2 regions of the Caulobacter sp. 05T431 genome follow, and region 1 is predicted to be linked to the other one. Evidence: riboswitches for the same ligand, from Rfam matches in the RefSeq annotation. Region 1 holds a riboswitch; the other holds the start of a gene.
The links. A riboswitch is a leader RNA that binds a small molecule or an ion and turns the genes downstream of it on or off. The one in region 1 is predicted to bind cobalamin.
Positions count from the first base shown of each region.

Region 2: linked by a shared signal. The riboswitch ahead of metE (5-methyltetrahydropteroyltriglutamate--homocysteine S-methyltransferase) and the one ahead of AC1U89_RS14015 (TonB-dependent receptor plug domain-containing protein) in region 1 are both predicted to bind cobalamin.

Region 1 is NZ_JBFTKU010000014.1:26,468-39,138, forward strand. Features, by position in the region: gene cobD (threonine-phosphate decarboxylase CobD) at 1-373, opposite strand, end outside; gene AC1U89_RS14015 (TonB-dependent receptor plug domain-containing protein) at 376-2,304, opposite strand; cobalamin riboswitch at 2,413-2,612, opposite strand; gene cobU (bifunctional adenosylcobinamide kinase/adenosylcobinamide-phosphate guanylyltransferase) at 2,662-3,177, shown strand; gene AC1U89_RS14025 (TauD/TfdA dioxygenase family protein) at 3,268-4,155, shown strand; gene modB (molybdate ABC transporter permease subunit) at 4,221-4,892, opposite strand; gene AC1U89_RS14035 (TOBE domain-containing protein) at 5,034-5,819, shown strand; gene AC1U89_RS14040 (molybdopterin-binding protein) at 5,829-6,317, shown strand; gene AC1U89_RS14045 (hypothetical protein) at 6,311-6,778, opposite strand; gene AC1U89_RS14050 (RNA polymerase sigma factor) at 6,981-7,478, shown strand; gene AC1U89_RS14055 (FecR family protein) at 7,576-8,571, shown strand; gene AC1U89_RS14060 (TonB-dependent receptor) at 8,745-11,129, shown strand; gene AC1U89_RS14065 (glycosyltransferase family 2 protein) at 11,264-12,100, shown strand; gene AC1U89_RS14070 (polysaccharide deacetylase family protein) at 12,110-12,671, shown strand, end outside.
Region 2 is NZ_JBFTKU010000028.1:10,260-16,604, reverse strand. Features, by position in the region: gene ilvC (ketol-acid reductoisomerase) at 1-48, shown strand, start outside; gene AC1U89_RS21665 (hypothetical protein) at 145-825, shown strand; gene AC1U89_RS21660 (CAP domain-containing protein) at 789-1,613, opposite strand; gene AC1U89_RS21655 (nucleoside 2-deoxyribosyltransferase) at 1,663-2,226, shown strand; gene metE (5-methyltetrahydropteroyltriglutamate--homocysteine S-methyltransferase) at 2,313-4,640, opposite strand; cobalamin riboswitch at 4,758-4,985, opposite strand; gene AC1U89_RS21645 (tRNA1(Val) (adenine(37)-N6)-methyltransferase) at 5,038-5,718, opposite strand; gene AC1U89_RS21640 (polyprenyl synthetase family protein) at 5,937-6,345, shown strand, end outside.

The sequences.
Region 1 (12,671 bases):
CGGGGGCGACGATCTCGGCGCCGGCCGCGCGCCAGGCCTCGGCGTGGCCGCCGTAGGTGCGGGCCGAGATCGCGATCCGCCGCCCTTCGAGCAGGTGCGGCAGCAGGCGGATCAACGCCTCGCTGCCGGCCCCCGCGACGACCCGCGCGGGGTCCTCGACCCCGAACGCCGCCGCCGCGACCCGTTCCAGGGCCCGCAGGGACTCCGGATCGGGCAGCCGCGACCAGGTCTCCGGCGCGAACGCCGGGACCGGATAGGGGTGGGGGTTGATCCCCGTCGACAGGTCGATCCAGGGCGTCGGCGCGTCCGGCCAGGCCGTCCGCGCCGCGCCGAGGCGTCCGCCGTGGCCGAGCAGGGCCGCCGGCGTCGCCATGGTTAGAACCTCGCCCGCACGCCGGCGAAGGCGCCGCGACCCAGGGTCCCGTAGCGGTAGAGGGTCTCGTACTGCTGGTCGAACAGGTTCTCGACCCGGCCGTACAGCTCGAACGTGTCGTTGATCGGGTAGGAGACCCGCACGTCGGTCAGCACGTAGCTCTTCAGCCGCCGGGTGTTGGCGGCGTTGTCGAAGCTGTGGCCGACATACTGCATCGTCACCCCGGCGGTCAGGCCGTTCGGCAGGCTCAGCTCGGCGTCGGCGTTGGCGGTCTCGCCGGCCCGGCGCACCAGGTCCTTGCCGTAGTTGGCGCCCGCCGACTTATTGACCGCGTCCATGTTGGTGTAGTTGGCCGACAGGGTCAGCAGTGAATTCACCTCGAAGCTGCCCTCCACCTCGACGCCGTCGGCCTGGGTCTTGGCGGTGTTGGCGTAGCCGCCGAAGTTGGGCGGGATGTTGTTCGACAGGAAGTCGATCTGGTTGGTGGTGTCCCGGTTGAAATAGGTGACCGAACCGCGCAGGCGGCCGTCCAGGACGCTGTGCTCGACGCCGATGTCCCAGCTCTTGGCCTCTTCAGGCTTCAGGGCCGTGTTCCCGTAGTCGCTGTACAGCTGGTACAGCGACGGGGCCTTGAAGCCTTCGCCGTAGTTGGCGCGGAAGATCGTGGCGCCGTCGTTCGGGGTCCAGGTGGCGCCGGCCTGGAAGGTGGTGGCGCTGCCGAAGGTGTCGTGGTCGTCGTAGCGGACGCCGCCGGTCAGGGTCAGGCCCGCGACGGGCTTGGCCTGCAACTGGCCATAGACGCTGTCCATTCCGGTGGCGTGGCGGTCGGCCGTGGGGTTCGGGTCGAAGTCGGACGGCGCGGCGGTGCGGAACCAGGTGCGCTCGGTCTCGGCGCCGAACACCGCGCGCCAGACCGGATTGATCGTCCAGGTGCCCTGGTATTCCAGGCTGTTGTCGGTGCCCCGGGCGTCGAAGGTCTTGGTGGTGACGGCCTGGTCGGGGTTGTAGTTGTCGCGATCGGTCTGGGTGTACGAGTAGCCGATCCGGCTCTCCAGGGCGCCGTCGAAGCTGGTCAGGCGCGTGCCCAGATAGCTGACCAGTTCCTTGGTCTTGCCGTACTCCGCGGTGTCGGCGAAAGCGAAGGCCGGGGCGGGGAAGCCGTCGAACTCGTTGCGGCCGGCGGCGTAGGACAGCCGGGCGTCCACCGTCGCCCATTCGGCGACCTTCAGGTCCAGGCGGCCGCTGACGGCGGTGTTGTGGTAGCCGTCCTTCTCCTTGCCGCCCATGGCCTCGTCGAAGTTGGAGACGCCGGCGGTGGTGTAGGACCCCGCCGCCAGTCGCCAGCCGCCCCAGTCGCCGCCGGCCCCGACGCCGACGCGGGCGTAGGCCGTGGCGCGCGAGCCGCCCTCGACCGTGGCGTCGCCTGACAGCGGACCGTCCGGGGTCTTGGTGATCATGCTGACCACGCCGCCGATGGCCTGGCTGCCCCACAGGGTGGACTGGGGACCGCGCAGCACCTCGATGCGGTCGACGTCGCCGGCCAGCAGGGTGGCGAAGTTGTAGCCGCCGCCCGTCGACGAGGGGTCGTTCAGCTTGACGCCGTCGATCAGCACGGCGGTCTGGTCGGTCTCGGCGCCGCGGATGCGCACCTGGGTCGAGCCGCCCACGCCGCCGTTGCGGGTGACGGTGACGCCGGGCGTGCGCGACAGCAGGTCGGACACCACCACGGCCTGGCGCTGGCGCAGGATCTCGGCGGTGATAACGGTCGTGCTGACCGGGGTCTCCGACAGCTTGTCGGCGGCGCGGCCGGCGGTGACGACCACCTGGTCGACGGCGTTGGCGTCGTCCAAGGTTTCGGCGGCCAGGGCGAAGCCCGGCGCAGCGAGGGCGGGAAGGGCGGCCACCAGGGCCAGGACGGAAATCGAGCGCATGTTCAGGTCCTCCGTGCGCAGCAACGAAGGCAAGCCCGAGGATTCGGGCCGGCCAGACGATGTCGCCACGGGGGAAGAACCCCATCGTTCGGCGCACCCCGGCCGGACGAAGGACGACCGCGACGGGCAGGTCTCCTGGCTCACGGGTCATTGCCGGTGCGTGTCGCCTTCCCAGCCTTTCTCCGAAAAGAAGGGCCAGTGGCATGTGACACGCGGGCTCGCCGCTTACAGTTGCGGGGGCAGCCCGGGTTTCGCACCCGAGTTCCCTTTTCATCCTCTTTCGAGGAACCTGTCGCGAGAGCTGCACTATATGTTGCGCCGCACACGGTCAATCTGACTGGCAATCTGGAGCGCGTCTTGTCGTTCACCCTCGTCCTGGGCGGAGCCCGATCCGGTAAAAGCGCCTTCGCGCAAGGCGCGGCCGAGGCCAGGGCGGCGGAAACGGGCGGCCGGCTGGTGATGGTGGCCACGGCCCAGGCCTTCGATTCGGAGATGGCCGAGCGCATCGCGCGGCACCGCGAGGATCGGGGATCGGCCTGGACCARGGTCGAGGCGCCAATGGACCTCGCCGCCGCGCTGGACGGCCTGGTCGCCGGCGACGTGGTGGTGGTCGACTGTCTGACCCTGTGGCTGTCGAACCTGATGCTGGACGACCGCGATTTGGCGAAGGCGGCGGCCGAACTGGTCGCGGTGGTCGGGCGGTTCGAAGGGGCGCTGTGGCTGGTGTCCAACGAGGTCGGGTTCGGCATCGTGCCCGACAACGCCCTGGCCCGGCGGTTCCGCGACGAGGCCGGGCGGCTGCACCAGGCCCTGGCCCAGGCCGCCGAGGCCGTGACCCTGGTCGTGGCCGGCCTCACCCTGCGGCTGAAATGAGAAAAACTCGATTGAGCGCCGGAATTCCACGTCTAGGGTGTGGATAACAACCGTCGCTCACGCGGATGGGCGGCGCTCCGGGAGGACGCCATGAACGCCTTTACCCCGATCACCGCTTCGGAAACGCCTGACTACGCCGGTCTCACCGTGACGCCCGCCGGTACGGTGCTCGGGGCCGAGATCTCAGGCGTCGACCTGCGCCAGCCGCTGACGCCGGAGAGCGTGGCGGCCATCCGCACGGCGCTGCTGCGGCACAAGGTGGTGTTCTTCCGCGACCAGGACATCAGCCATGAGGATCATGTCCGTTTCGGCCGCTATTTCGGGGATTTGGAGGGGCATCCTGTCACCGCCCACGTGCCCGGCTTCCCCGAAATCCTGCACATCGAGGCCGCCGACGGCATGAAGCTGCGCGAGGAGATCGTGCCGATCGTCCGCGCCGCCAACAAGTGGCACACCGACGTCACCTTCCGCCCCGCGCCGTCGATGGGCGGAGTGCTGCGCATGCGGCACATGCCGCCGCTGGGCGGCGACACCCTGTTCGCCGACACCGCCGCCATCTATCGCGACCTGCCCGACAAGCTGAAGGACCGCATCGCCGACCTGAAGGCCGAGCACGACATCCTGCAGAGCTACGGCTACCGGGTGGACGAGGCCAAGCGGCAGGAGCTGCGCGCCGCCCATCCGGTGCAGGCCCACCCCGTGGTCCGCACCCATCCCGAGACCGGCGAGAAGCACCTGTTCGTCAACAAGGTCTTCACGACGCGGATCCTGGGCCTGCCCGAGGACGAAGCCGCCCAACTGCTGGCCGAACTGCTGGAGCGGGTGAAGACTCCCGAATACCAGGTCCGCTTCCGCTGGACGCCCAACGCCATCGTCTTCTGGGACAACCGCGCCACCCAGCACTACGCCATCCTCGACTACTGGCCGCAGGAGCGCATCGTCGAGCGGGTGACGATCCAGGGCGACGTCCCGTTCTGACGCGATCTGAGCTTGGCCGTGGAATAGCTTTTCGCGCCAAGGGCTTGTGGATAACTCTGTGAGTATCAGGCCTTCGACGCACGCCCCTCGACCCGGCGTTCCATCAGCAACAGGCTGAGCATCACCAGGAAGGCGAAGGCCAGCAGGGCGCCGGCCAGCTGGTGGGCCTTGTCCCATTCCAGGGCCTCGACCAGGCGGTAGATCTCGATCGACAGCACCTCTGTCTGGCCCGGGATGCCGCCGCCCAGCATCATCACCACGCCGAACTCGCCGATCGTGTGGGCGAAGACCAGCAGGGCGGCCACGGCGTAGCCGGGCAGGGCCAGGGGCAGGGCCACCCTCAGGAAGGCGTTCCAGGGCGAGGCGCCCAGGGTGGCGGCCGCCTCCAGCGGTTCGTCGCCCACGGCGATGAAGGCGTTGCGCAGCGGCTGGACGGCGAACGGCAGCGAATAGATCAGCGATCCGATCACCAGGCCCTGGAAGGTGAAGGCCAGGGTGCGCACCCCGAACGGGTGCAGCAGGGCGATCAGCGGGCTTTGCGGGCCGAGGGCGATCAGCAGGTAGAAGCCCAGGGCGGTCGGGGGCAGGACGATCGGCAGGGCCACCAGCGCCCCGATCGGCGTCCGCCAGCGCGACCGCCCCCGGGCCAGCCACCAGGCCAGGGGCGTGGACAGGACCAGCAGCAGGACGGTGGTGATCCCCGCCAGCTTGGCCGTCAGCCATGCGATCTCGAGCATGTCAGCGGGTCTCGATCTTGATCGGCGGCAGGGGCGGCATGGTTTCGGGGTGACCGGACCTTGGGTTATGTAGTCGATTTACATAACGAGGTTTCGCGCCTAGGTCACGGCCCAGGTCAGGACGGCGCGCATGAGGTTCCGATGTCCAACGACGGCGATCTGAGCGCTTCGCTGATCCTGCGCCGCGGCGGGCTGGCGCGGGTGGGCCAGGAGCGCGTCGCCCTGATCGAGGCCATCGAGGGCCTGGGATCGATAAGCGCCGCCGCCCGGCAACTGGGCCTAAGCTACAAGGGCGCCTGGGACGGGGTGCAGGCCCTGAACAACCTGTTCGACGCGCCCCTGGTGATCGCCAACGCCGGCGGCAAGGCCGGCGGGGCGGCGGTCGTCACGCCGCGCGGCCAGGCCGTGATCCGGGCGTTCCGCGAGGTGGAGCGCGAGATCGGCGCGGCCCTGTCGCGCCTGGAAGCAGGTCTGGCCGCCCCGGACGCCGACTTGGGCGACCTGTTCTGGAGCCTGGGTCTGCGCACCAGCGCCCGCAACGCCCTGCGCGGAACCGTCGTCGCGATCGAGGACGGCGAGGTGACCGCGAAGGTCACGCTCGACCTGGGCGGCGGCCTCGAGATCGCGTCGATCATCACCCGCCACAGTCGCGAGGAGCTGGGCCTGGCGCTCGGCAAGCCGGCCATCGCCCTGATCAAGTCCAGCTTCGTCGTCCTGGCCGACGACGGCCCGCTGGAAGAGACCGCCAACCGCCTGGTCGGGACCGTGGTGGACCGCGAGGACGGGCGCGAGGTCAGCGAGATCAGCCTGAGCCTGTCCGGGGGCAAGACCCTGGTCGCGACCGTGCCCGTCTTGGCGGCGCCCGGCATGGGCGAGCGCGCCGTGGCGGCCGTCGCCCCCTCCAACGTCATCCTCGCCGTCGAATAGGATCGCTTCGTGAAAACCCTCGCTCTCGCCCTCTGCTTCGCCGGCCTGGCCACCGGGGCCTTCGCTCAATCCGTGACCCTGAAGGGGCCCTCGGGCGAGGCGGCCAGCCTCAGCGCGGCGGACATCGCCGCCCTGCCGCGCGTCAGCGTCGCCTTCGACGCCCACGGCGAGAAGCACGTCTACGAGGGGCCGCTGCTGATCGACGTGGTGGCCAAGGTCGGGACCCCGACCGGCAAGGCCATCCACGGGCCGGAGATGGCCGACGTGGTGCTGGTCAAGGCGTCCGACGGCTACCAGGTGGCGTTCGGCCTGGCCGAGCTGGACCCGGGCACCCGCGCCAACCGCGTCATCCTGGCCGACAAGGCGGACGGCGCGCCGCTGAGCGGCAAGGACGGCGCCTTCAAGCTGGTGGCCGAGGGCGACCTGCGGCCCGCGCGGTCGGCGCGCATGGTGAACGAGATCGAGGTGCTGCGGTTGGCCGCCGCCAAGCCTCAGTGAAAGGTCGGCGGCTCGGGAGCGGGCTCGGCGGGCTCGTCGCGTAGCCGGACGGGCAGGGGATAGCCGTCGACCCGCAGGGCGGCGTTCAGGGCGCGCGCCAGCACCATGGTCGGCTGGGAATCGATCAGCAGCGGCTCGAGCAGCGTCTCGCCCGCCGCCGTCGCGGTTCCCGCCAGGCCGCACGAGACCATCAGCCGCTGCTCGTCCGTGGAAATGCCGCCGCAGGCCGGGCACTCCACCTGGATCGGCCGGCGCAGGCTGGCCTCGACCGACTGCATCCAGGCGACGAACAGTCCGCCGGTCCGGTTCGACGCCCGGAACGCCAGGGCCTGGGCGACCAGGCGGGCGGGGGATTCGCCCGCCGACCTCAGCACCGCCCAGTGCCGCATCGCGCCCAGGAGCAGCTTCTCGCCGACCGTCGGACCGGTGGTCCAGCGGAGGGGTGTGGAACTGGCGGTCATGGCGGCCTCCGCTCGGCGCTTGTTGCGAATAATTCGCATCATCTAGTCGCCAATCTTGTTGCGAGTCAATCGCAACAAGAGGGTGTTCGGTGCGCTGGACCGGCGGGCGTCAGCGGCCTAGGTTAAGGACTCGCCGCAACCCTTTCGCCGCACTGAGTCTTTGGAGCCCGAGCTGCCCGCCCCACCTTCGACGATCACGCCGATGGCCCGGTTGTACGGCGAGAAGCGGGCCAATCTGGTGCGCGTTTTCGCCGCCAGGCTGCGCTCGGTCAGCGAAGCCGAGGACCTGATCCAGGACCTGTTCCTGAAGGTGCAGGCCCTGGGCGAGGTGGAGGTCGAGGGCGACGGCTCGGCCCTGCTGTTCCGCATGGCCAACAACCTGATGCTCGACCGGCTGCGCAGCCAGACCCGCGCCAGCGCGCGCGACGGCGGATGGCGCAGCCTGCAAGGCGCCATGCTGGGCGACCAGCAGGTGGCCGACGTCCCGTCGGCCGAGGAGGTCGTGGCCGGCCGCCAGCGCCTGCGGCTGATGATGGCAGCGATCGACACCCTGCCGCCGCAGGTGGCGCGCGCCTTCAAGCTTCACAAGCTGGACGGTCTCAGTCACGCTGAGACCGCGGCCGCCATGGGGGTCAGTCGCAGTTCGGTCGAAAAGCATGTAAGCGCCGCCCTGAAGGCGCTGATGGCCAAGCTGTCATGAGGGCGACTATTGTTTCTGGAACGGGTTTTGGAGGTTCCGCCGACTTGGTGACGTCTTATCCTTGCGAGGACGCAACGTGGCGTCGGGACGGAGCGAAATGACGCGCGCCCAAACAGACATCGACGCCGAGACGTCCGAGGCCGCGATCGCGTGGCTGGTCCGCCTGCAGGGCGAGACCGTCACCGAGGGCGACTGGCTGGAGTTCGACGCCTGGCTGACCGCCTCGCCGACCCACGCCCAGGCCTATGACGACGCCCTGGCCTTCGATCGGGGGCTGGACCTCGACACGCGCTTTGCGGAAACCGCGCCCGTCGCCGCGCCCCTGGCGGCCAATGTGGTCCCGCTGCGACCGGCGCGGCGGGTCTGGATGTGGTCGGCCGGCGCCGCGATCGCGGCCGCCTTCGTGGCCGGCGCGGTCCTCGTGCCCAGCAAGGGCCTGATCGGCGGACACGAAACTACCTATGTGACCGGCGTCGGCGAGCGCAGGGCGATCGCCTTGGAGGATGGCTCGCGCATCGACATGAACGCCGCCTCGCGCGTGACCGTGCGGTTCGAGCGCCACGCGCGCCGGATCAAGATGGACGACGGCCAGGTGTTCTTCGACGTGGCCAAGGATTCCTCGCGACCGTTCCTGATCGCGGCGGGCGACACCCAGGTGCGGGTGGTGGGCACCCAGTTCGACGTCCGGCGTCGCGACGGGCAGGTGGCGGTCAACGTCCAGCGCGGCCTGGTCGAGGTGCGCCCCAACCTGGCCGCCGGCGCCACGCCGTTCCGGCTCAGGCCAGGGCAGGGGCTCTCGCACCGCGAGGGCCAGGCGGCGGACGCCAAACTCCAGGCCGTGGCCGTCGAGGAGGTCGCGGGCTGGCGCCAGGGTCGGCTGATCTATCGCGACCAGCCGCTTTCCCAGATCGCCGGGGACATGAACCGGCTTTTCCCGCGTCCGGTGAAGCTGGGCGACGCCAGGGTCGCCAATATGCGACTTTCCGGCGTGTTGATCGTCGACGAACAGGATGCGATGGTCGATAGACTGTCACACCTGCTTCCCGTCAAAACGACGACGACCGAAGACGCTATCGTGATCCGGGCGCGCTAGAGCCTTGCTGAAGGGCCTGGAATCGTTCGAAGCGCGAAGCTTGAGCTCTAGGGGGATAGAGCTGGAGCCCGATGATTTCGGAAACGGAATCCCAGCTTCGATTTCGATCTGACGAACCGGAGCGTTCCGGCGCGTTCGCCGTCGGCCGCCTTCCCCGCTTCCTCCTCCTGTCGATGGCGTCGAGCCTGGTCCTGGCCGGCCTGGTCCCGGCTGGAGCGGCGCAGGCCGCGCCGGCCCGCTTCGCCTTCAAGATCCCCGCCAAGCCCCGGTCCGAGGCGCTGATCGACCTGGGCCTGCAGGCGCGGGTCACGCTCGGGGGCGCGTCGTCCTGTCCGGGACGCAGCGGCCCCGTGGTCGGGACCCTGACCCTGCGCCAGGCGCTGGAGGCGGTGACGGCCGACGCGCCCTGCCGGTTCGAGATTCTCCCCAACGCCACGGTGGTGATCCATCCCGCCCCGACGGCGGCGCGCGCCAAGCCGCCGGTCGCCGCCGCCCCGACGGCGCCGGTGGCCGTCGCCGCCCTCGACGGCGTGATCGTCACCGCCACCAAGCGCCCGACGCGCCTGGGGGCCGCGGCGGGCGGCGTCAGCGTGATCAGCGCCGAACGGCTGAGCGACACCGGCGCGATCGACACGACCAGCATCTCCCAGCAGGCCGCGGGCTTCATCACCACCAACCTCGGCGCGGCCCGCAACAAGATCATGCTGCGCGGCCTGTCGGACGGCACCTTCACGGGCCGCACCCAGCAGACCGTCGGCACCTATCTCGACAACATCCCCCTGACCTACAACGCGCCCGATCCGGACCTGCGCCTGATCGACGTCGATCGGGTGGAGATCCTGCGCGGCCCCCAGGGCGCGCTCTACGGCGGCGGATCGCTGAGCGGGGTCTACCGGATCGTCTCCACCAAGCCGGTGCTGAACGAATGGTCGGGATCGGTCCTGGCCGGCGCGGCGGCCACGGAATCCGGCTCGCCCAGCAGCCGCCTGGAAGGCGTCCTCAACCTGCCGGTCGCCACCGACCGCGCGGCGGTCCGTCTGGTGGCCTACAGCGACGTGGATGGCGGCTATGTCGACGACGTCAACCTGCGCCTCTCGAACGTCGACCGCACCACGCGGATCGGCGGCCGGGCGGCCGTTTCGGTGGCGATCGATCCGGACTGGTCGATCACGCTCTCCGGCGCCCGCCAGGACCTGCACGCGACGGACAGCCAGTACACCACCCCCGGGCTGGGCGGCCAGAAGCGCGCCAACCAGGTGCGCGAGACCCACGATAACGTCCTGCAGCAAGGCGCGCTGACGATCACGGGCGCGGGCGACTGGGGACGGTTCGTATCGTCGACGGGCTATGTCCGCCACCGGTTCGCCAGCCGGTTCGACGCCACGGCGGCCCTGAACGGCGCCGGCGCGGCCTCGGTCGATGTCGGCCTGTTCGACGAGGCCAGCAAGGTGCGGATGCTGGTGGAGGACGCCGTGCTGTCGTCGCCCGACGGCGACCGCTTCCGCTGGCTGGTCGGGCTGTACGGCCTGGCCAGCCTCGAGGACAACGACGGCGAACTGCGGGCCCGCACCGCCTACAATCCGTCGCGCCTGATCTATCTGGAGGCCCGTCGCGATCGGCGGCGCGAACTGGCGCTCTATGGCGAGACCGCCTACGACCTGGGCGGCGGCTGGACCGCCAGCCTGGGCGGACGGGCGTTCCGCAGCGAGGTCCACACCACCTCGATGGTCGAGGCCCCGTCGCCGGGGCAGTCGCGCGACATGGACCGCAAGGCGCGTTTCACGGGCATCTCGCCGAAATTCTCGCTCCAGCGCACCTGGGCCGGCGGCGGGCTGGTCTATCTGCTGACCTCGGAAGGCTATCGCTCGGGCGGCTTCAACTCGGGCGGCCTGGTCGCGCCGTCGGCCCTGCGCGGCTCGTTCAAGCCCGACCATCTGCGCAACTACGAGATCGGCGCCAGCGTCCGGCCCTGGGACGGGCGCATGATCCTGCGCACGGCGCTGTTCCATGATGTCTGGACCGACATCCAGACCGACCAGTACCTGAGCTCGGGCCTGTCCTACACGGCCAATGTCGGCGACGGACGCAACACCGGCCTGGAGGTCGAGGCGACCATGCTGGCGACCCAGGGCCTGACCCTGGAGCTCAACGCCCTGTTCAACCGTCCCCGCCTGAGCAAGGTGGACCCCAACTTCGCCTCGGCGGCCCAGAGCGAGCTTCCCGGCGTGCCGGACGTCTCGGCCGGCGCCATGATGCGCTATCAGAAGGACCTGACCGCCAGCCGGCGTCTGGTGCTGACCACCGAGGTCGAATATGTGGGCCAGTCGCGCCTGACCTTCGATCGCCGGCTTTCCCCGTCGATGGGCGGCTATGTCACCGGCCGCCTTTCGGCCGAGCTGGCGGTCCGGGACTGGCGCTGGACCCTGGCGGTCACCAACCCCGCGAACGCCTCCAGCGACACCTTCGCCTACGGCAATCCGTTCAGCTTCGGCCAGGTGCGCCAGGTCACGCCGCTGCGGCCCCGTACCTGGAGCCTGCTGGTTTCGCGGGACTTCTAGGCGTGTCCGGCCAGGGGCTCCGGCCGGTCCGTCTCGCGCGAACGCGGAAAAAGTTCTGAGGTTCCCTGAGCTTGGCGACGTCTCTTCTCTGACGGGGGCAGATTCGGAAGGCGCCCCCAGGTCGGGGAAATTCTATGTCTGTCCTGTCAGGACTTGTCTGCGTCCACAACGAGGAGGCGCGGCTGGCCGAATGTCTGGAGCGCCTGGCGTTCTGCGACGAGATCGTCGTGGTCGCCGATCGCTGCACGGACCGCAGTGAAGCCATCGCCCGCAAGATGGGCGCGCGGGTCGTTTCGGGCATCTTCCCCGTCGAGGGGCTGCGCAAGGAGGCCGGCGTCGCGGCCTGTCGCGGCGACTGGATTCTCGAGCTGGACGCCGACGAGGCGGTGACGCCGGCCCTGGCCCGCGAAATCCGCGAGACCGTCGCTCGTTCGACCGCTGACTGGCACCAGGTGCCCGTGGACAACTATGTGGGCGCTCAACTGGTGCGCCACGGCTGGGGCGGCTCCTTCGGCGCGTCGTCGGTGGCCCGTCTGTTCCGCAGGGGCGTGAAGAGCTGGAAGAGCGAGCGGGTCCATCCCGGCACGATCTTCACGGGCGTCTACGGCGGCCGGCTGCACAACGCCATCCTGCACAAGGTCGACGACGACATCGCCGACATGGTCCAGCGCCTGAACCGCTATACCGCCCTGCGCGGCCAGGACCTGGCCGACAGCGGCAAGATCAAGAGCCTGTGGGACGACCTGTTCCGGGGCGTGCGCCGGTTCTACAAGTGCTACGTGTCGCGCAAGGGTTACAAGGAGGGCGACATGGGTTTCCTGATCGCCATCATGGCCGGCCTCTATCCGTTGCTCTCGAACCTGAAGGCGCGCGAGATCCGGGCGTTGAACGGCGTCCAGACCGTGCATTCCGGGGGCGGCGCGGTGATCGGCCTGACCGTCGAGGATACCCGGCTGGGTCATTCGGCCTAGGCCCTGATCGTGTCGTTGCATCGTCTTCTGATCGCGATCCTGATCGGGCCGGAGCTGGCCCGATGGAAGGCCCGCGGCCATGCGCCGGTGTTCTGGTGGCGCGACGACGACGCGCGTCGGCCCACGCCGGCGCTCGACCGCCTGCTGGCCCTGTCGGTGCGCTTCGAGGCGCCGATCACCCTGGCGGCCGTGCCGGACGGCGACATCGCGGCCCTGGCCAAGGCCTGCCGCGCGATCCCCGACGCGGAGCTGGCCGTTCACGGCTTCCGACATGAGAACCGGGCGCCGCCGGGCTGGCCTTCGGGCGAGGTCAACGACCTGGATCGCCTGGCCGACGTGGTCTCCGACCTGGCCACGGCGGTCGACGTCTTCCGCCGCGCCGGCGTCAGGCCCAGCCTGTTCGTGCCGCCGTGGAACAACGCCCATCCGACCCTGAAGCAGGCCTTGGCCCTGCGGGGCCTCGGCCTGTCCTGCTACGGCGAGATGCGCGGTCCCGCCGAGCCCGATCGCCTCGACGCCCACCTGGACGTCATGCGCTGGAAGCCGGCGCCGCGGTTCCGGGGCGCGGTGC
Region 2 (6,345 bases), on a different contig from region 1:
ATGCCCTGGATCGCCAAGAACAAGCTGGTGGACGTGGCCAAGAACTAGGCCTCGGCTTCATCGCTGACCAAGACGAACGGCGGGCTCGCGAGGGCCCGCCGTTTTTCGTTTGGCGAAACGGACCAGGCCATCGAGATTGCCGTGATGAGCGCCTTCGACGCCGCCTTGGCCGAACTCTACGAGACCTTCAGCGCCGAGCCGCCGGTGTCGATCCAGGGTTGCTTCTGCTGTTTGGGCGCCGACGCGCGGGAGGTTCTGCTGACGCGGCCGCTTGGCGTTCTGACCAGCGACCAGTTGGCCCCCTATGCATCCAGCGTGTTCCTGACGGTGGGGGACGTCGGCGACTATCGCTATTTCCTGCCGCGCATCCTCGATCTGTCGGCCAGCGACCTGGCCTGGTGGCCGTCCCCAGAACTGGCGGTCGGCGCTCTAACGCGGGCCGAGTGGAGCGCCTGGTCGGACGTCGAGCGCGCCGCGATCCTGGGTTTCCTGTCCGCCTGGTTCGATCGCTGGGCGGCCGGTCTCGGTGACGGCGCCCATGGCGGCGAGGTCGAGACGTTGCTTTGCGGCATGGCGCGGGCCCGGATCGACATCATGCCCTATCTCGTGAGGCTTCTACGGCCAGAGAACGGCGCGGCTTTGCTCGAACTTTTCGACGAGCACGGCGCGCGCGACGAAACGAGCTCCACCCCGCAGGGATTCTGGGACGAAGCGCGGGAGGGCTTTCGGCTGGTGACGGCTTTTCTGGCGTCCGAAGCCGCGCGAGAGCGATTGTCGGACCTGCGCGCTCACCCCAGCACGAACACCGGGCCCCAGGCCACCTGATACTTCCGTGGGCCGGTCGACAGGTGCGGGCGCAGCTGCCAGGCGCCGGGCGGCAGGGTCTGGGCGCCCGGGCTTTCGACATAGGTCTCGACCAGGGCCTCCGCGCCGGGCTCCGACACCGAGAACTGGTCGATGCGCGGCACGGCGCCCGTCAGGGCGGCCGCGATCACGCCCACGGACGCCACGCGCAGCGGGGCGGGGGCGGAGAGGCGGGCCGAAACCTCGGCATAGGCCCCGACCGCCATCACCTCGCGGCCCTGGCGCAGCACGCCGTAGCCCACATGGGTGAAGCCCGGCGCCAGCAGGTTGGCGCGGTGGCCGGGGCTGGACTTCCACTGGCCCATGATCTGGTCGGGCCGCACGGCGCCGCTGGCGTTCAGCCGCTCGGCGATGTTCTCGCCCGGCGCGCCGACCAGGTCGCGGGCCAGCAGGCCCACCCGGGCGGCGGGGCCGAAGCCCTCGCGGGTCATGTGGTCGAACACGCCGGTGCGGGCGATGTCGGCGGCGTGGGCGCGGGCGGCCAGGGTCAGGCCGGGATCGGGCGCCAGGGCGTTCAGGCCCTGGGCCCGCCGGAAGATGTCGCCCAGGTCGTGCAGGTCGGTCTCGAAATCGGGGTCGAAATCGCCCCGGCTCTCCGCCAGCTGGCGGCGCAGGCGGCGGTCATAGGCCAGCCAGGGGTCGCTCATGGCGGCCCGGGCGGGGGCGGGGATGAGGCCGGGCAGGACGAGGGTGGACGCGGCGGCGACGATCAGGGCGCGGCGGTCTGGAGCGGTCTTAGGGGCGTTCATGGTCCTCAAGGCGGTTGACAGCGTCCCGTTTCGGCAAGTTCTAAGGGTCATGAGACCCGTACGTTCCATCTGGCTGGCCGGACCCGAGCCCTGGCTTCCCGACGCCGAGGCCCAGGCCGCGCGCCAACGCGCCCTCTGTGCTGATAACGGCTTCACCGGCCTGACCGCTCCCGCCGTCGTCGAGACCCAGGCCGACAATGTCGAGGTCCAGGCGCGGGAACTCTACGCCGAGAGGATGGCCAAGCTGCGGCAGGCCGACGCCGGGATCATCAACCTGACCCCGTTCCGAGGGCCTTCCTGCGCCAGCGCCGCGGCCTTCGAGGCCGGCGTCCTGGCGGGCCTGGGGCGGCCGGTCATGGCCTATGTCAACGTCGCCGACGAGAGCGAGGCCGAATATGTCGACCGGGTCGAGGTGCACGTGGGCGCCCAGCGCGACGAGCACGGCGTCTGGCGCGACGGCGACGGCTGCGTGGTCGAGGACTTCGGCCTGCCCGAGACCCTGATGCTGTGGGCCGAGGCCCGGCGACTGTTCGTGATCATCACCGACGATCCGCTGCACGACCTGACCGGGCTGGAGATGTGCCTGGACGCGCTGGCGCTGTACGCGGAGTAGGGGATTAAGGTGGGGACACACACTCACGGCAAGGCCTAGCCAGTTCGGCGAAGACCGTGGGGTGAGTGTGTGTCCCCTTCTTCAGGCTACAGCACCGCTCGAGCCGCCTTCGCCGCCGCCACCATGTTGACCAGGGCCGGGCGGACCTCGTCCCACTTGCGGGTCTTCAGGCCGCAGTCGGGATTGACCCACAGCTGCCCGGGCGACAGCCGCGCGCCGGCGCTGGCCAGCAGGGCGACCATCTCCTCGGGTCCCGGCACGCGGGGGGCGTGGATGTCGTAGACGCCCGGCCCGATCTCGGCCGGATAGGCGTAGGCCTCGAAGGCGTCCAGCAGCTCCATCTTCGAGCGCGCGGTCTCGATGGAGATGACGTCGGCGTCCATCGCCCCGATCGCGGCGATGATGTCGTTGAACTCCGAATAGCACATGTGGGTGTGGACCTGGGTCTCGTCGCGGACGCCGGAGGCGGCCAGGCGGAAGGCCTCCACCGCCCAGTCCAGATAGGCCTGGCGGTCGGCGCGGCGCAGGGGCAGGCCCTCGCGCAGGGCCGCCTCGTCGATCTGGATCACCTTGGCGCCGGCGGCCTCCAGGTCGACCACCTCGTCTCGGATCGCCAGGGCGATCTGGCGGCAGGTTTGGCTGCGCGGAATGTCGTCGCGGACGAACGACCACTGCAGGATGGTGACCGGGCCGGTCAGCATGCCCTTCATCGGCCGGTCGGTCAGCGACTGGGCGTAGCGCCACCATTCCACCGTCATCGGACGGGGCCGCGACACGTCGCCGAAGATGATCGGCGGCCGCACGCAGCGCGAGCCGTATGATTGCACCCAGGCGTGCTTGGTGAACACGAAGCCGGCCAGTTGCTCGCCGAAATACTGGACCATGTCGTTGCGCTCGAACTCGCCGTGCACCAGCACGTCCAGGTCGATCTCCTCCTGCCAGGCCACGGCGGCCGCGGTCTCCTCGCGCAGGAAGACCTGGTAGTCGGCGTCGGCCAGGACGCCCTTGGCGTGGGCGGCGCGGGCCTTGCGCACGGCGCTGGTCTGGGGGAACGAGCCGATCGTGGTGGTCGGCAGGGACGGCAGGTTCAGGCGGGCCTGCTGCAGGGCGATACGCCGGGCGAACGGCGAAGCGCGCTGGGCGTCGTCCGGCGTGACCGCGGCCAGTCGAGCCTGGACCGCCAGGTCGTGGATGCGCGGCGAGGACCGGCGCGCGGCGGCGGCCTTGGAGGCGGCCTCCAGGGCCGGCCGGACCGCGTCGCGGCCCTCGTTCAGCGCCTTGGCCAGGATCGTCAGCTCCTCGATCTTCTGGACGGCGAAGGCCAGCCATTGGCGGACCTCCGGATCGATGGCGGTTTCCAGCTCCAGATCGATCGGGGTGTGCAGCAGCGAGCATGACGGCGCCAGGATCACGCGGTCGCCGCCGCGCTTGGAGACGATCGGGTCCAGGCGGTCCAGCAGAGCCTCCAGGTCGGCGTGCCAGACGTTGCGGCCGTCGATCACCCCCAGGGACAGCACCAGCCCCTCGCGGGCCGCCGAGAGCGCCGCGTCCAGCTGTTCGGGCGCGCGGGCCAGGTCGATGTGCAGGCCGTCGACCGGCAGGTTGGCGGCGGTCGACAGGTTGTCGCCATAGGCCCCGAAATAGCTGGTCAGCATGATCCGCAGGCCCGGCGTGGCGTGGGTCAGCAGACCGTAGGCCCGGCGCAGTTCGCCGCGCTCGAACTCGGTCAGGTCCAGGGCCAGGCACGGCTCGTCGATCTGCACCCAGTCGGCCCCGGCCGCCATCAGGCGCTGCAGCACTTCGACATAGACCGGGATCAGCGACGACAGCAGGGTCAGCGGCGAGAAGTCCGGGTCACGGCTCTTGGCCAGCTTCAGGAAGGTGACGGGGCCCAGCAAGACGGGGCGGGTGCGGATCCCCAGGGCCTTGGCCTCCAGGAACTCGTCGATCGGCTTGGTGGACGACAGGGTGAAGACCTGGCCGCGCGACACCTCGGGCGTCAGGTAGTGGTAGTTGGTGTCGAACCACTTGGTCATCTCCATGGCCGGCAGGCCCGCGCCGTGGGCGTGGATGTGKCCGTGTTCGCAGACCTGGGCGTCGCCCTGCGTCCCGCGCGCCATGGCGAAATAGGTCGCGGTGTCGACCTCGCCGCCGGCCCAGCCGTAGGTCGCCGGGACGGCGCCGACCATGACGCTGGCGTCCAGCACGTGGTCGTAGAGCGAGAAGTCGTTGCTRGGCACGTGGTCCACGCCCAGCGCCTTCTGGCGTTTCCAGCCGTGCGCCCGCAGGCCGGCGGCCGTGGCGAGCAGGGAAGGGGCGTCGGTCTTGCCCGCCCAATGGTCCTCGAGCGCGAGCTTCAGCTCGCGGCGCGGGCCGATGCGGGGAAAGCCCAGGGTGGCGACGGTKACGGTCATTTCAAAAAACCTCTGCCGGTGTGAAGGCGGAGGCTTGATCGGGGCGCGCACGCGGTCGCGCACGGGTTCACGGGCCCGGTCGCGCCTTGCAAGCGACCAGACCGGGCACCCCGCCGGAGGACGTTATCTGTCGGGGCAGGTCTCCTGGCTCACGGGTCAGCGCCCCTGTCCTGGCCTTCCCGACGCGCCACCGATCCAGCTTCGGCGCGTCAGTGACACGTATCGGACAGCGGCTCGCCGCTCACAGTTGCGGGGGCAGCGCCGGATTTGGGATTTCACCCCCGCACCGACTTCCCTCTTAGCTCCGGACGCGAACGTCCGCAGACCACGACGAGCCTAGGGAGCGCGCGTTTCGGCTCATCGTCAAGAGGGATATAAAGATATCTTTATATGATTTTCACCAACCGAGCGCCGCGTCGCCGCGCAGGACGGCCTCGGCCGCCGCCGAGTGCCCCGATCCCTCCCGCTCGTGCAGGACCAGCGGCGGCAGCAGCACCAGCGGCGCCTTGCCGGTCTTGATCGCCCGCACGATCACCCGCTTGGCCGGGGCGTCGGCGAAGGGGGCGATGGGGCGGATCCTGAACGAGCCGGCCTTGGGCGCCAGCAGGGCCAGGAGGTCGGCCAAGCGGTCGGCGCGGTGGATCAGGGTGATGGTCCCGCCTTCGCGCACCGCCTTCAGGCAGAAGCCCGTCCAGGCCTTCAGGCCGCCGTCGGCCATCCAGGCGCCGGACTTCTCCGGCGCGGGCGCGCGCAGGGCGGCGGGGTCGTCGAAGAAGGGCGGATTGCTGATCACCGCGTCGAACACCGGCAGGTCCAGGGCCCGGAAGCCGCGCTCGACGTCGCCGGCGACGATCTCCACGCGATCGGCCAGGGCGTTCAGCCCGACATTGCCCCGCGCCAGCTCCACGGCGGCGGAATCGCGCTCCACTCCGACGAATCGGGCGCCGGGGCGGCGGACGGCCGCCGCCAGCAGCGCGCCGCCGACCCCGCAGCCGGCCTCGATCACCCGGTCGCCGGGGGCGGCGTCGCAGGCGGCGGCCAGCAAGGCCGCGTCCATGCCGGCGCGGTAGCCCGTCACGGGCTGGCGCAGCTTGACGCGACCGTTCAGGACGGCGTCTTCGGTGACCGCGAGGGGGCCTGGGGATGTGGGTAACGCGTCCGGCAACGTTTCAAGCCTTGTGCTCGCCTTGACCCTGACCTATCCCGCCAGCATTGTCGCTCGCAACGGCTGATCAAGCCCAAGGGACGCGAGGCGCAGGCCGACCTCCGGCGGGCGTCAGCAGGGAGAGTATGGTTTTGGACGCAGCTGCAGCGACCCTCGCCCGGGAGCCGGGATCGGTGGATCGTCTTGTGCGGCTGGCCGCCGCCGACATGGCTGGGGTCGACGCCCTGATCACCGCGCGCATGCAGAGCGAGGTCCCGGTCATCCCGGCCCTGGCCGAGCACCTGATCGCCGCCGGCGGCAAGCGCCTGCGTCCGCTGCTGACCGTGGCCGCCGCGCGCCTGGCCGGGTCGGACAACGACAGCTGCCTGAAGCTGGCCGCCGCCGTCGAGTTCATCCACACCGCCACTCTGCTGCACGACGACGTGGTCGACGGCAGCCAGCTGCGGCGCGGCAAGGTCGCCGCCCACCTGATCTGGGGCGCGGCGCAGAGCGTGCTGGTCGGCGACTTCCTGTTCGCCCGGGCCTTCGAGCTGATGGTCG